DNA from 2 places in the Franconibacter pulveris genome. Region 1 is predicted to be linked to the other one. Evidence: predicted binding sites of a transcription regulator. Region 1 holds the regulator's gene; the other holds the start of a gene.
What was found. The regulator PhoB, encoded in region 1, activates phosphate uptake and scavenging genes when phosphate is short. The targets are predictions, from matches to a motif close to CTGTCATAAAACTGNCNNAT.
Positions count from the first base shown of each region.

Region 1 (7,896 bases):
CGCAATTTAAACGCTTATAACGTTTGAAGGCAATACGGGATCGCAAAACCAGACCATTATTCTGCATGAGTCATTACACGCAGTGGGAAACGCTAAGATATAAAAATAGCACCACCTTTTCGTGCGAACAAAAAATAATCAACAGAGTAAATGCGGTATAAGAAAACGTAATGGAAGGAAAAAAGGCCAGTCAGGCTGGCCTTTGGCAAGCGGCGTTTACAGTACGAAGGAAATTACTCAGCGAGCGCTTTCTCTTTGGCAATCAGCCTTTCGGGCAACAGAAAGGAAAAACGGGCGCCTTTGCCGGGCGCGCTGTCGATTTCAAGCCGCGCGTCGTGGTGGCTGATGGCGTGCTTGACTATCGCAAGCCCAAGACCGCTGCCGCCTGTCTGGCGCGACCGAGCCTTATCAACGCGGTAGAAACGCTCCGTCAGACGCGGAATATGCTCCGCCGCGATGCCCGGCCCGTCATCCTCCACGCTAAACAGCGCGCCGTGCGGCGCACGCTGCCAGCGCACGGTAATATGCGTGCCTTCCGGCGTATGGTTCACGGCGTTATAGACCAGGTTCGACATCGCGCTGCGCAGTTGTTCTTCATTGCCCAGCACCTTAAGCGTGGCGTCAACATCGAAAGTCAGCGCATGCCGCTGCTGGCTGAGGGTTGCCGCCTCGCGCTCCACCACGCGCAGCATCATCGGCACGTCGATTTTTTCATTCAACTGCAGCGTGGGCGACGCTTCAATTTTTGACAGCGTCAGCAGCTGTTTCACCAGCCCTTCCATACGGGACGTTTGCTCGCGCATGGTATGCAGCGCTTTGTCCCGCAGCGGCCCTTCCAGCGTCTGCTCCTGCATCATCTCCAGGTAGCCCTGCAATACCGTCAACGGCGTGCGCAATTCATGGCTGACGTTAGCGAAGAAGTTACGCCGCGCGCCTTCGAGCTGGTGCATCTGCGTCACGTCGCGTGCCACCATCAGCCACTGCTGTTCGCTGTAGGGCATCACGCGAAACTCAAGATGGCGACCGTTGTTCAGCACCAGGTTAAGCGGACGAGTGAAGTTTTTTTCGCGCAGGTAGCGGGTGAACTCCGGGTAGCGCAGCAGGTTGAGGATATTCTGGCCGTTGTCGTCCGGCCAGCGCAGGTTAAGGAGCTGCTGCGCCAGGCCGTTGCACCAGAAGATAGTGCCCTCTTCAGTGGTCAGGATCACCGCATCGGGCAGCGACTCGGCGCCGCTGCGAAAGCGCTTGATAAGATTGCCCAGCTCCCGGCGGCGCTTTTTATTGCGCAACTGCATCTGGTGCAGCCCGTACAGCAGCGGCTCCCAACTTCCTCTTCCCGGCGGCGGCGTCATGCTGCGATCGACCCATAACCACCAGGAGAGGCGCAGCAGGTTCCAGTAATGCCAGATAAGCAGCCCGGTCACCGCCGCCAGTAAAAACCAGGCCACATGGCCGAAAAACGCCCCGAGGATCAGCGCCGGGAGACAACACAACACCAGCTCCAGAGCCAGCCTTTTCCATGACAGCCGTTCGAGCACGGTCACACTCCAGGTTATGAGTTAAAAACGGGTTGAGAAACGATACCCCGTACCGCGCACCGTCTGCACCATTCTGTCATGCCCGCTGTGCTCCAGCGCCTTGCGCAGGCGGCGGATATGCACATCCACCGTACGATCTTCGACATACACATTGGTACCCCAGACATGATTCAGCAGCTGCTCGCGGCTGTAAACACGCTCCGGGTGCGTCATAAAGAAGTGTAATAGCTTAAATTCGGTCGGCCCCATGTCCAGCGGATTTTCGCCGGTCATGACGCGGTGAGAGGTCGGGTCCAGGCTCAGGCCCTGCATCTCGATAACCTCTTCCACCGCCATAGGCGAGATGCGGCGCATAACGGCTTTGATGCGCGCCACCAGCTCTTTTGGCGAGAACGGCTTGGTGATGTAGTCGTCCGCGCCGGTCTCCAGCCCGCGTACGCGGTCCTCTTCTTCACCGCGCGCGGTCAGCATCATCACCGGGATATCGCGGGTCATCGCTTCGCGCTTGAGGTGCTTGATAAACTGAATGCCCGAACCGCCGGGCAGCATCCAGTCGAGCAGGACCAGATCGGGCCAGGGCTCGTTGAGCTGGTTTACCGCACTGTCATAATCTTCAGCTTCAACGGGCTGGAAGCCGTTTTGCTCGAGCACAAAACAGACCATTTCACGAATCGGTGCTTCATCTTCTACGACCAGAATACGTCTCGCCATAATTAGCCCTGTAATATAAAGTCAACATTATCCAATGCGGCGCCATTATGCGTCAGATTTATGACAGATTTATGAAAAGATGACCGTCTGATGACTCCCTCTGCGGCATTTATGACACCCGTCCGGCAAGCCGTTCAGGACACCAGCCCGCCTGCTTGTTTATAATCACCCTCTCGCTTTTTCGCCACAGGGAAATCTATGCGCATCCTCCACACTTCCGACTGGCATCTTGGTCAGAATTTTTATACCAAAAGCCGCGCCGCCGAGCATCAGGCCTTTCTCGACTGGCTGCTGGAGGCCGCGGTGGAACATCAGGCAGACGCCATCATCGTGGCGGGGGATATTTTCGACACCGGCTCGCCGCCAAGCTACGCGCGCGAGCTTTATAACCGCTTCGTGGTGAAGCTGCAGGCCACGCAGTGTCAGCTGATTGTGCTGGCGGGAAACCATGACTCGGTGGCGACGTTAAATGAATCCCGCGAGTTGCTCGCCTGCCTTAACACCCGCGTGATCGCCAGCGCCCAGCAGGATCCGGCAAGCCAGGCGATTGTCCTCAACCGTCGCGACGGCGCGCCCGGCGCGGTGCTCTGCCCTATTCCGTTTCTGCGCCCGCGCGATATCCTGCGCAGCCGCGGCGGCCAGTCCGGCAGTGAAAAACAGCAGCAGCTGCTGGAGGCTATCACGCAGCATTACGAACAGTGCTACAACGCCGCCTGCGCCCTGCGCGGCGAACAAGCGCTGCCCATCATCGCCACCGGCCACCTCACCACGGTGGGCGTGACCAAAAGCGACGCGGTGCGCGATATCTACATCGGCACGCTGGACGCTTTTCCCGCTCACCTCTTCCCGGCGGCGGATTACATCGCGCTCGGCCACATTCACCGCGCCCAGAAAGTGGCGGCAAGCGACCATATTCGCTACAGCGGCTCGCCCATCGCCCTGAGCTTTGATGAAACAGGTAAAGAAAAAAGCGTCTTTCTGGTGGAGTTCGCGGAGGGCAAGCTGCGTGACGTGACCGCGCTGCCGGTGCCGGTAAGCCAGCCGCTCGCGGTGGTAAAAGGCACGCTCGAGGAGATTGCCCAGGCGCTGACCCAGTGGCGCGACGCGCCCGCCGGGCCGAAAGTGTGGCTTGATATTGAAATCGCTACCGAACAGTTCCTGCACGACATGCAGCGCCAGATAACCCAGCTCACCGAAGACCTGCCGGTGGAAGTGGTGCTGCTGCGCCGCAGCCGCGAGCTGCGCGAGAAAAACCTCGGCACGCTGCAAACCGAAACGCTGAGCGAGCTGGGCGTTGAGGAAGTTTTCGAGCGCCGTTTGCAGCAGGAACAGCTGGAAGAAGAGGAGGCGCGACGGCTGCGCACCCTCTTCGCGCAAACGCTGGAAAGTCTGCATCAGGAGGAAGAGGCGTGAAAATTCTCAGCCTGCGGTTAAAAAACCTCAACTCGCTTAAGGGCGAATGGAAAATCGACTTTACCGCCGAACCCTTCGCCAGCAACGGCCTGTTCGCCATCACCGGCCCGACCGGCGCGGGGAAAACCACGCTGCTCGACGCCATTTGCCTTGCGCTTTATCACCAGACGCCGCGCCTGAACACTATCTCGCAGACGCAAAACGACCTGATGACCCGCGATACCGCCGAGTGCCTGGCGGAGGTGGAGTTTGAAGTAAAAGGGGTGGCCTACCGCGCTTTCTGGAGCCAGTACCGCGCCCGCAACCAGCCGGACGGCAAGCTTCAGGCGCCGCGCGTGGAGCTGGCGCGCTGCGATTCGGGCAAAATCCTCGCCGACAAAGTTAAAGACAAGCTCGATCGCATCGCCGCCCTGACTGGCCTCGACTATGACCGTTTCACCCGCTCGATGATGCTCTCCCAGGGGCAGTTCGCCGCCTTTCTGAATGCCGACGCCAAAGACCGCGCCGAACTGCTGGAAGAGCTGACCGGCACCGAGATTTACGGTCAGGTTTCCGCCCGCGTGTTTGAACAGCATAAGCTCGCAAAAGCGGAGCTGGAAAAACGGGAAGCGCAAGCCCAGGGAGTGAAATTGCTGAGCGATGAAGAGCAGCAGCAGCTGCGCTCAGGTTTGCAGGCGCTTACTAATGAAGAAAATGCGCTACTGTCGCGCCAGCAGCAGACGCAGCGCCAGTACGAATGGCTCACGCACGCCGCGAAGCTTGAGCAGGCGCAGGCGGCGGCCCGCAGCGGTGTGGAAAACGCCGCGCGCGCGTTACAGGCCGCCGCGCCGGATCTTGCAAAGCTTGAAGCCGCTTTGCCCGCGGAAAAACTGCGGCCTTACTGGCAACGCTTGCAGGAACAGGAAGCGGCGCACGCCGAAACCCAACGGCAGTACGAAGAAGTAAGCGTTCGCTTACAAACTGCCCGAACCCGACGTCAGCAAATCCGTCAGGTGGCCGCCGACGAGCTTGCGCGCTGCGATGACGGGCTGCGCCAGCTTGCCGCATGGCTTACTGAACATGAACGCTTTCGCCAGTGGAGCAGCGAGCTGGCGGGCTGGCGGGCCGCCTTCAGCCAGCAAAAGCGCGACCAGCAGCAGGCGCAAACGCTGCGCGAAAGCCTCTCGGCGATTGAGCAAAAACGCGCGGCGCTGGCTCCGGTCAGCCTGACGTTATCCCCCGATGAGATTGCCGAACAGCTCGCCGCCAGCACCCGCCTGCGCGCCACGCGGGAAAAACTCTCCGTCCTGCACGCCCAGTTCGCCCCGCTGGCGCAGCGCAAAGCCCGCCAGGCGCAAAGGCAGGCCGCGCTTGAGCAGGAGCTACAACAGCTGGAAGCGCAGCTTGCCGATAAGCGCCAGCGCTACAAAGCCAAACAGGAAGAGGTGGCGCAGGCGAAAAAAGTCTGCGAGCTGGAGAGCGCCATCGCAAGCCTTGTGGAAGAGCGCAACCGCCTGCAGCCCGGCAGCCCCTGCCCGCTCTGCGGCGCGACGGAACACCCGGCCGTGGAGCACTACCAGGCGCTGAAGCCCGATCTCAATAAACAGCGGCTGGCGGTGCTTGAGCAGGAAAAAGATGAGTTGGTTAAAGAAGGCGCCACCCTTCGCGGCCAGCAAGAGAGCCAGTTGAAGCAAAAGCAGCAACTGGAAAGCGAAGCGGCAAGCATTGCACAAGAGGAGCAAGCGCTCACATCGCAGTGGCATGCTCTTTGCGCGGCGCTGGAGATAGCCTTCCTGCCGCAGGACGATATCACCCCCTGGCTGGAGGAACAGGCGCAGCATGAACAGCAGCTTCATCGCCTCCAGCAGCATCAGTTGCTGGAAAACCAGCGTCAGCAAACGCAGCAGCAGCTCACGCAGCTTGAAGCCGCCTGCCAGGCGCAGCAGGAAAGCCTGCATCGACAGCTCAGCGAGCTGGCGCTAACGCCGCCGCAGCCGGGCGACGAGGCGCGCTGGTTCAGCGAACGCGAAGCGGAAGCGAAGACCTGGCAGCAGCAGCAGGAGCAGCAGACGCAGCTGCGCGAAAAACGCGCGCACTATGAAACGCTGCTGGCCGCCCTGCCGCAGGAGCAGGAGGCGCCGCCGCTGCCGGATTCGCAGCGGCAGGCGGCGCTTAGCGAAGGCCAGCAGAGCCACACGCTTTGCCTTTCGCTTGAGGCGCGTAGCCAGGCGCTGCATCAACAGATGCGCCAGGAGCAGGCGCGCTGTCAGCAGGCCCGTGTTGATTTTGAGACGGCGCTGGCGGCCAGCCCCTTCAGCGAACAGGCCGCCTTTTCCGCCGCCCTGCTGGACGAGGCGACGCTTCGCGAGCTGGAAGGGGTGAAAGCGCGGCTGGAGCGGCAACTGCATCAACAACAAACCCTGCTGGAGCAAGCGCAGGCCCAGCTGGCGCAGCACCTTACGCAACGCCCGGCAGAATTAAGCGAGCAAGAAAGCAGCGAAGCATTGCAGCAGGCGCTGGCCTCAGTCGCCGGCATGCTTCGCGACAACGCCAGCCGCCAGGGCGAACTCCGCCAGCAGCTGCGCCAGGATGAGCATAACCGCACGCAGTTGCAGACGCTGATGCAGGAGATTGCACAGGCGACGCGCACGCTGGCGGAGTGGGGACATCTCAATTTGCTGATTGGCTCGCAAAAAGGGGACAAATTCCGCAAGTTTGCTCAGGGGCTGACGCTCGATAACCTGGTCTGGCTCGCCAACAACCAGCTCACGCGCCTGCACGGACGCTATTTGCTCAAGCGCAAGCTTAGCGAGGAGCTGGAGCTGGAGGTGATCGATACCTGGCAGGCCGACGCGGTGCGCGACACCCGCACGCTTTCCGGCGGCGAAAGCTTCCTCGTGAGCCTCGCGCTGGCGCTGGCGCTCTCGGATCTGGTGAGCCATAAAACGCGCATCGATTCGCTGTTCCTTGACGAAGGGTTCGGCACGCTGGACGCCGAAACGCTCGATACCGCGCTGGACGCCCTCGACGCGCTGAACGCCAGCGGCAAAACCATTGGCGTGATAAGCCACGTCGAGGCGATGAAAGAGCGCATCCCGGTGCAGATCAAAGTGAAAAAGGTGAACGGGCTGGGCTTCAGCCGGCTTGCGCGCGAGTTTTCGGTGGCGTAAAAAAGGGCGCGTTAAGCGCCCTCGCTTTTACTCACCGAGCGGCCAGAGCCAGGCCGCGCCGCGCACGCCGCTGGAGTCGCCGTGCCGCGCCTTGCGGATGGGGGTTTCGCACTCGCCGCCAAACACCCACGGCTTGATTAGCTGCGGCACGGTTTTATAGAGTCGGTCGACGTTGCTCATGCCGCCGCCCAGCACAATGACGTCCGGGTCGAGAATATTCACGATATGCGCCAGCGACTTCGCCAGCCGCAGCTCGTAGCGGCTGAGCGCCAGCTCCGCCAGCGCGTCCTGCTCGCTTACCAGGCGAATGATTTCGTTGCCCTTTAACGCATGTCCGCTCAGGCGCTGATAGTCGGTCGCAAAGCCCGTGCCGGAGATAAAGGTTTCGATACACCCCTGTTTGCCGCAGTAGCACGGCACTTCCTCGCGATAGCGCAGCTCATCTTCGTCCATCCACGGCAGCGGATTGTGCCCCCATTCGCCCGCGTTGCCATTGCCGCCGATATGGCTGTGGGCATTGAGCGCGATGCCCGCCCCGCAGCCGGTGCCGATAATCACCGCGAAAACCGTCTGCGCGCCCGCCGCCGCGCCATCCACCGCTTCGGAAACGGCGAGGCAGTTGGCGTCGTTCGCCAGACGGACTTCACGCCCCAGCCGGGCGCTGAGATCTTTATCGAAAGGCTGGCCGTTCAGCCAGGTGGAGTTGGCGTTTTTCACCACGCCGGTATAAGGCGAAATCGTGCCGGGGATCCCTACGCCGACCGTGCCGCGCTCGCCGGTCGCCTCTTCCGCCAGACGCACCAGTTCGGCGATGGTTTCAATGGTCTGTCGATAGTCGTCGCGCGGCGTCGGCAGGCGGTGGCGAAAACGCTGTTCGCCCTGGTCGCTGAGCGCGATAACTTCAGTTTTGGTACCGCCTAAGTCAATCCCAATACGCACGTGTTGCTCCTTATATCTGATGAATTATCAAGAGAGTAGAAGGCGCGCCCCGGAAAGGCAATGAAACGGAACCCCCGATTCGCTATCATGCCCGCTGCGTTTAATAAGCAGGCCGTGGAAAAGATTATGCTGTGGTTCAAAAATGT
Region 1 covers NZ_CM165555.1:1,092,716-1,100,611, reverse strand. The annotation lists gene phoR (phosphate regulon sensor histidine kinase PhoR) at 234-1,538, opposite strand; gene phoB (phosphate response regulator transcription factor PhoB) at 1,560-2,249, opposite strand; gene sbcD (exonuclease subunit SbcD) at 2,448-3,662, shown strand; gene sbcC (exonuclease subunit SbcC) at 3,659-6,811, shown strand; gene mak (fructokinase) at 6,839-7,750, opposite strand; gene rdgC (recombination-associated protein RdgC) at 7,877-7,896, shown strand, end outside.

Region 2 (7,896 bases), 1.4 Mb from region 1:
GCGGCGTAAGCCAGCGCCTTGTCATTAAGACAATATTATTAATGTTGTTTGTGAACTGTTACGCTGTTTCTTAAAAATATTTCTATTGTGCGCCTGTGATTTTTTATGCATCTTTTATAATTTCAAGGTGAAATAAACGCGGCAATAATATCACTCGGAGGCACCATGGTCGTCACCACAAAGTTATCGCTAAGGCTGGGCGCAATATTACTGACCTGCGCGCTCGCAGGCTGCTCATCAAAGGTTGCTGAAACTAATCAATACTCCGGATTTCTGCAAAATTATTCTGACTTAAAACCGGCGAAAACGCCTTCGGGACAAGATGTCTTACGCTGGATATCACCCGATTTTCGCGTCAGTAATTACAAAAGCGTTTATTTCGCGCCCGTTGTCTATTATCCCGCCGCAACGCCTAACAGCCGGGTTAGCGCCCAGACGCTTGAGCGGATTCGTTCCTATACCGAGCAGCGTTTGAAAACCGCAGTCGGCTCTCGCCTGCAGCTTGTCCAGCAGCCGCAGCCGGGAGGGCTGATATTTAAAACGGCCATCACTGCCGTTTCGGCAGAAAATAAAGACGTAAGATTTTATGAAGTATTGCCTGTCACGGCCGTGGTCGCCGGCACCATGGCGTTAACGGGTAAACGTTCGCAAAATGCGTTGCTGTTTATTGAGGCGGAAGCAATTGACGTTTCAACAAACAAACCGGTATTAAAAGTGGTAAGAAAAGGCTATGGCCGAACAGTTTCCAATAGCACTACGCAAATAACCGAAGCGGATGTAAAAAGCGCGATTGATGAAATGGTCGCCGACGTGGGCGCATTTCCCGCCAACTAACGGTTGAAGATTAAATTAAGCTTAAGGCGAATCCCATTATGGGATTCGCTTTTATTAGCAGGCTAGTTATTCATCCGGTCATGAATCGTTATTATTTCGCCTGCGCCAGAGCATAACCTCAATGTAAATAATACCTGTGAATGGCAATTTGTATTAATGATCAAGATACAGATAGTGCATCCAGCTGGTCATACGCAGCAGGACTTTACGCATGACGGACACATGCGTGAAATGCTGAGAATAGATAGCCACCTGGGCGAAAATGCCATCCGGCAGGGCATCCACCTCTGCATTAGGTTCAAGCTCAATCACCGCCAGCACGCCGTCGCTGCCGGGTTGCAGGGTAAGCGATTGCAGCGTGCCCTGCGCCTGGTAAGCGCCGCCGGGCACCACGGGAAGGATTTCAGTGAGTTTTCCCGCAAAGACCTGACCCGGCAGGGCGGTAAAAACCACTTCCGCTTCATCGCCTGCCTGCAAACGCAACAGCGAGTTTTGCCGGAACTGCGCGATAATTTGCCGCTTTTGCTCGGGTATGAAAACCATCACCGGACGCAGCGGCAGGGCGGCGGCATAGGTGCCGGGGCGAATTAACACCTGCGTGACGTAGCCGTCGCCAGGCGCGCGAACCACCGTCTGGTTGAGGTTATAGGTGGCCTCCGCCAGTTGCGCCCGCAGGCTTACAATCTGCGACTGTTCGCCGTTGAGCGTGCTGTCAAGCTGGCTTTGAATCTGCGCCTGTTCGGCAACGGAAGCTTTTACCAGCGCCTCTTGCGCCAGATAATTTTGGCGCGCGTTATCAATATCGCTTTCTGAGAAGGGATTCACTCTCGCCTGACTGCCCCTGACATAGCGCTGGTAATCTTTATATAAACGATCGCGTTCCGCCGTAATGCGCGACGTGTTGGCGATAGCTTCATCTAATTGTCCTTTCAGGGCGCGAATATTGTGTATTGCTGTGACCAGGTCGGCCTGTAATCTTTCCACCCGGGCCTGATATCGGCCTTTATCAAGCTCAAAAAGCATTTCGCCTTTTTTTATCAGCTTATTCTGTTTATCCGTCACTTTTGTGACGACGCCAGTAACCTGCGGCGTTATCGGCACCGAGATCACTGCTTTCTGAGCAAGGTAAGTATAAGGGTGGTTATAGTTCATTAATAAAATAAGCGCGCCAATTAAAAACACGCCGCCGAGCGCCGCTGTGGGCACGGTCCATTTATTTACCGGTATTTTGAAAATCTTAAAAATCGACCAGGCGATGGCGACATAAGTGAGAATGATGAGCAAGTCCATCTCTTACTCCTGCGGCGGTGGTGTAATATGGCCAAGCTTACGCTCCAGCTCCTGTACGCGTTGCTGCAACTGCGCAAGCTCAGCTTCATCTTTCTGCTGCATGCCCCAGCCACGCTCCGGGCGGTATAAGGTCGCCCAAATCCACAAAAAGGGCCAGATTACGTGAAGCGTAAATAAACTTACCCAGCCTGCCACATGAATAGCATCGGCATGAGGATGGTTGCGCGATTTTGCAATCAGATAGGGGATATCATGCAGGATAATAATCCCATAAAAAATAATCAGAAAAACAAAAATAAGTACACCCAGCGCAAAATAGTTAAGAAACATAGCCGCCTCGAATAAACGATGTACTGTTCGATACTAATATAGACGCTAACGCCATCGCCCTGTTAAAAAAGTACATGATTTTTGCGCTTTATCGCAGAGATTAAAATGGGTTATCAGAAACAAGCGGCAAAGGAAATAATGCATTCATGGCATTTTGCAGTGCGCCCTATTTTATTATATTGATTTTTTTAAATCAATTTTTTGCCGCTGCGAAGAGTAGGTTCTCAATGGTTGCAAAAAATAAGCGGTGGATTTGTCAATACGCCGAAAGTAGAGAGTTGCGCGCGTTTCGCTCAGCTACACCTTTTACCGGACCGGTGGCGCGGTGAAAAATTAACCCGTTTCGTTACCAGCGACGGGCGCTGAAAAAAGAAACCTCTGAAGGTAGAAATCCAGTCACCTTCAGAGGCGATGCAAAGCATCATTCGTTACCTGTGACCAACGTCACGAAGCAAAAATGTAGATAAAGGTGGGAAGGTTCTCAAGGCGAAACATTTAACATTTTGTGTGGTAATACATGTGCTTAAAATACGCCTTAGGCCCCGTCGCGCTGCGTTCTCTGCGTATCGTTGTTTTTTTAAGCGAAATGTTCATGGCGAGACAGCAACAGGGGGAAAATAAACACCGGCGCGGGTTATTCATTCATCAAGAAAAGTGATCAAGGGCGATAAACGAAACCGGGTAGCTTTCGCTACCCGGCTGGGCTTTATTCCATTAATGCTGGTTTACTAAATAGCTGAGGTAGAAATGATAACGTTTAACGAACCATACTCTACTGTCGCTATCCATATTTCCTGTGATGGTATCTATATCGAACTGCCTACCGTGAACGCACATTTGAGCAAAACTGCGTGCCAGAAAATCAAAATTACCAGATAACATAATGCTTTGTTGTTCAACAGACTGCATCAATTCCTCCTTCATCAGTGGGTGGGGATAAAGAAGAAAGGGATTCTTATCAAAAGTATTATTCAAAAGCGTTAAAACAGCCAATCCTATAATGGTTCACTTTTCAACATGTAATAACGAAACGTAAAAGAAAAAGAGGCGGGAATATTATTTTCTCGCGCAGCTCATCGCTTCGTTTATTTTTTACGCAGCGGTGCAAATTGTATGCTTAGCGCCGCAGACCGTCAAAAGGCGCAACGCGCATCATCTACACATCTGCTTACCTTTTAACGCCATAACAGGTTAAAAGCCCTGTAGTTAATCGGTTAGGATGCTAACTATGTTAGTCACGACGCGCCTGTCAGCCTCGCTGGCTGTGGCGCTTAATCTTCTTTGAGCTGCGATGAAACCTCTGTTAATCCTGGTCCTGCTTGCGCTTACCCTCTGCTGGGGCGTTGCCCGTGCTGGCGAAAAGCGGATTTCGATATCCGATCTCCATTTCGTAAAAACGGTCAAAGGGCATATGCGCATTGAGGGACTGGTCAAAAACCTGACCAACCATCCGCTGCGGCAGGTCTATGTCGCATTCAACCTGTTGAAAAACGGCATGGTGGTAGGGTACAGCACCGATATAGTCTTTAACCTGCAACCGAAGCAGGAATGGCTTATCAACGCGCGCTGCCATACGCGTATTGTCAAACCAGACCATTTCCGCCTGGCGGAGCTTTCCGCTATTCCTTAACGCCTTCAGGACGTTGAAGGCGATCGCACCGACGCGTTGTTTTATCCTTGCGCGCCGCATGCCGGCATCGTAATGCAAAAAAATACTCTACCCTTTGAGTAAACACGACTTAAAGGAGGATGTATGTCACTGTCGATCGATAAAAAGCAACAGCCGGAAGGGGAATATGTCTATACCGCAACCTGCCGCGAGGAAACTTACCACTTCACCGTCACCGGCAAAGGGGCAACCGCCACCGAGGCGGACCAGAATCTGCTGCGCGCGCTGGAGGAAATGAAACAGCGGCTGGATGAAGTCGCCCAGACCGGCAAACTCTCCGCCTGAATCTTTTCTTCCGCCTGCCGGGTCTCCGGCAGGCAAAAATGCTGTTCGATTACCGCCAGGCCACCTTACAGCATGCCGGGTTATGAGCAGGCGCTGGCGGCCCGGCAAACCGTCGATGTGATGAACTCTCTGTGTAATAGCCAGGGCGCACCGGTGAGCGCGAACGCGGTTAACGCGGCGCACAAGCTCACCGCGCGAGAAAACCATGCCAGGACGCCGGGCCGCGCTTTGCCTCTTCCTTTCGCCTGCCGTAGCCATAAAACCTGAGTTCTTTAATTAGTTACAACATACTTTAGAGCGCACATCCATCCTTAACCTCACCCTCAGCGTATTCCAGGTCTGGCAGCGCCGCACAGGCGGCATCGCCAGGCCCGTTGTCATTAATCTGTCACAGCGGCTCTTTATAACAGGGGCATCTTTAAAATGGACGCTATGCTGATGAAAAATAAACCTCTTGCTCTCCTGCTTGCTTCACTTTTTTCGTTAACCGCCAGGGCTGCCGAGCCGGAAGTGCATCGTTACGTTGTCACTTTCCCGCAGGGCGATCGCGTGGCTTACCAGGGCGACTACGCCAGCGCTTTCCCGGATGGGCTGCCCGTCGGCGTCGGCTCTGGCCTGCAGTTTCTGCGCAAAGAGGGCGACACGCTGGTTTTTGCGACCGTTACCGACCGCGGCCCGAACGCCGATTCGCCGAAAGCCGGTAAGCGTGAATCGAAAATTTTCGCAAGCCCCGGCTACGCGCCGCAGTTGATGACTCTGCGCGTGAGCGGCGACAAAGCGGAAGCGGTGGCGGCAAAACCGCTGCACGACGCGCAGGGAAATATCACAGGTCTGCCGCTGCCTGAAGGGCTGATTGGCGCGACTAACGAGCTTGCGCTTAACGACGCGCTGCAACCGCTGCCAGGCGACCGCCGGGGTCTTGATACCGAAGGCATTACCCCGGACGGCAAGGGCGGCTACTGGCTGTGCGACGAATATGGCCCGTTTATTATTCACATCGACGCCAACGGCAAGATCCTTGAAAAGCATGGGCCGCAGGCGGAACAGGGCGAACAGGCCGTCGCGAGCGGCCTGCCGAATATCGTCAAATGGCGCCAGTCTAACCGCGGTTTCGAGGGGCTGACGCGTATGCCCGATGGCCGCATCATCGCGGCGGTGCAGAGCACGCTGGATATCGACGGTAAAACCAAGAACAGCGCGCGTTTTACCCGGCTGGTGAGCTTCGACCCGGCGAGCGGAAAAACGGCGATGTACGGTTATCCGATTGATCTCGACCGCTATAAAAAAGCGAAAGACGCCAAAATCGGCGATATCGCGGCGCTGGATAACCACCGTTTGCTGTTGATTGAGCAGGGCGGCGATAAAAACAACGCCATGCGCAATCTGGTTTACGTCGTTGATTTACGCGACGCGACTGACCTTAGCCGTTTCGATAAAGAACAGCCGCCGGAATTTGACGACGCCGACAGGCTCAACGCGCGCGGCATTACGCTTGCGAGTAAATCGCTGCTGGTGGATTTGCGCAAGCTCGGTTGGCAACAGGAAAAGGCGGAAGGGTTGACGATTGTCGATAAGCACACCATCGCGGTGATTAACGACAACGACTTCGGCCTACAGGCTACGCTTGAAAAACCGCAAGGCGACAAGCAGGACGCCGATGATTACCAGGTTGACGGTAAAGGCCACCTGACGCTGGATGGCAAAAGTGTGGCCACTCGCATTGGCATCAAACCGCTGGAAAAACCGCAGTCAGAAAACGATCTGTGGGTGATTACGCTCGATAAACCGTTGTAATCTTATTTTCTCAACCGGCTTAAGCCCGGTTCTACAGGGCGGGTAGCGCAGCGCCACCCGCCAGTTCCACCTGATGATAACGCTGGCCTACAACGTCTGGCGCAGCTGATACTGCTGGATATTTTGCTCCCGCCAGCCGTTGCGCTCAAACAGGCCGCTGAGCTCGTCCGGCACCGCACAGGGGGCGATAATGCCGGGAAAAGCGGCGGCAAGCTGCGCCAGCAGGCGCGAAGCATAGCCCTGACCGCGCGCCTCAGGCGTAACATACAACGCCCGCAGCTGCGGCTCTCTGAAAAGCGTATTCACAATGGCGAACGCGCTATTTTCCAGCGCCACGCCTACGCCGGGCAGCGCCAGCGCGGTCAGCGGATGAATAAGCCAGGGCAGGGCGTGCGGCTCCCCCATTATCATTCCGGCGACCCTTTCCGGGTCGAACGGCTGTAGCGTAAGGCTTGCCGTTTGTTCAGCCGCGCCAACGCTTGTGAAAGAACGCAGGCGATACTCCCTGGTAAAGCCCACGCTTTCATACAGCCGCTGCGCCGCGTCGTTGCCCTTGATAACCTCGACAATCATCTCGTTATCGCCGCGCGCACGCGCCTCAGCAAGCAGGCTCTGCATCATCGCCTTGCCGTAACCGTTGCCGCGCCATTGCGGACGAATAGCGAACACTGCCAGGCGGGAGCGCCAGCCGCGACGCGTAATCAGCGCCAGCGCCACGGGCGTTTCGTCCGCAAGCCAGATGCGGCTGTCGGCAAGCGACAGCGATTCAGCGGCGAAGCGCGAGGCGAACATCTCGCCCTCCAGCGTAAACGGGACAAGATAGCCTTCAAAGCAGCGGTTGAGAATCGTCGCAAGCTCATGGCTGTTGAAATGGGTGGCGTCAGAAACGCGCAATTTCTGAAGGGTCATGGTGGCTCCTTTCGCGGCGGGAAGGGGCATCATAGCATGGGAACAACGTAAGGAAAGGCGGGGTAAGCCCCTGAAATCAGGTGGGGAAGCGCGGACAGGCCATGCCTGTCCGCCTGGGTTGTTAAAGCTTAAACACCGCGACCGACGTGTTCAGCAGTTGCGACTGCTCCTTAAGGGAATGCGCGGCGGCGGAAGCTTCTTCCACCAGCGCGGCGTTTTGCTGCGTGACCGAATCCATCTGCGCTACCGCCAGGTTAATCTGCTCAATACCACGGCTCTGCTCGCTGGTAGAAAGCGCAATTTCCGACATCAGCTCTGAAACATGCTTAATGGAATTGATGATGCCTTTCATGCTCTCGCCAGCGCGGCTTACCAGCGTGCTGCCCTGGTTTACCTGTTCGCCCGACAGCTCAATAAGCTCTTTAATTTCCTTCGCCGCGACCGACGAGCGCTGGGCCAGGTTGCGCACTTCGCTTGCCACAACGGCGAAACCGCGACCCTGCTCGCCCGCGCGCGCCGCTTCCACCGCGGCGTTAAGCGCCAGAATGTTGGTCTGGAAGGCGATGTCTTCAATAATGCCGATGATGTTTTCAATCTTACCGGCGCTGGATTCGATTTTGCCCATTGAGGAGATAACCTCTTCGACAATGGCGTTACCTTCCTGCGCCGCGTTGCGCATGGTGCCGGCGAGGCTGTTCGCCTCGTGGGCGTTGCTCGAGGTCTGCTTCACGGTTGCGGTTAACTGCTCCATGCTGGCCGCCGTTTCACCAAGGGAAGCGGCCTGC
Region 2 covers NZ_CM165555.1:2,464,686-2,472,581, reverse strand. The annotation lists gene ACU4F7_RS11680 (DUF3313 domain-containing protein) at 166-834, shown strand; gene ACU4F7_RS11675 (HlyD family secretion protein) at 988-2,124, opposite strand; gene ACU4F7_RS11670 (DUF3302 domain-containing protein) at 2,128-2,454, opposite strand; gene ACU4F7_RS11665 (glycogen synthesis protein GlgS) at 3,169-3,363, opposite strand; gene ACU4F7_RS11660 (FxLYD domain-containing protein) at 3,746-4,084, shown strand; gene ACU4F7_RS11655 (hypothetical protein) at 4,208-4,408, shown strand; gene ACU4F7_RS11650 (hypothetical protein) at 4,481-4,675, shown strand; gene ACU4F7_RS11645 (esterase-like activity of phytase family protein) at 4,847-6,202, shown strand; gene ACU4F7_RS11640 (GNAT family N-acetyltransferase) at 6,290-7,111, opposite strand; gene ACU4F7_RS11635 (methyl-accepting chemotaxis protein) at 7,233-7,896, opposite strand, start outside.
Region 2: the regulator PhoB is predicted to act here: its motif matches at 4,783-4,802, upstream of ACU4F7_RS11645 (esterase-like activity of phytase family protein).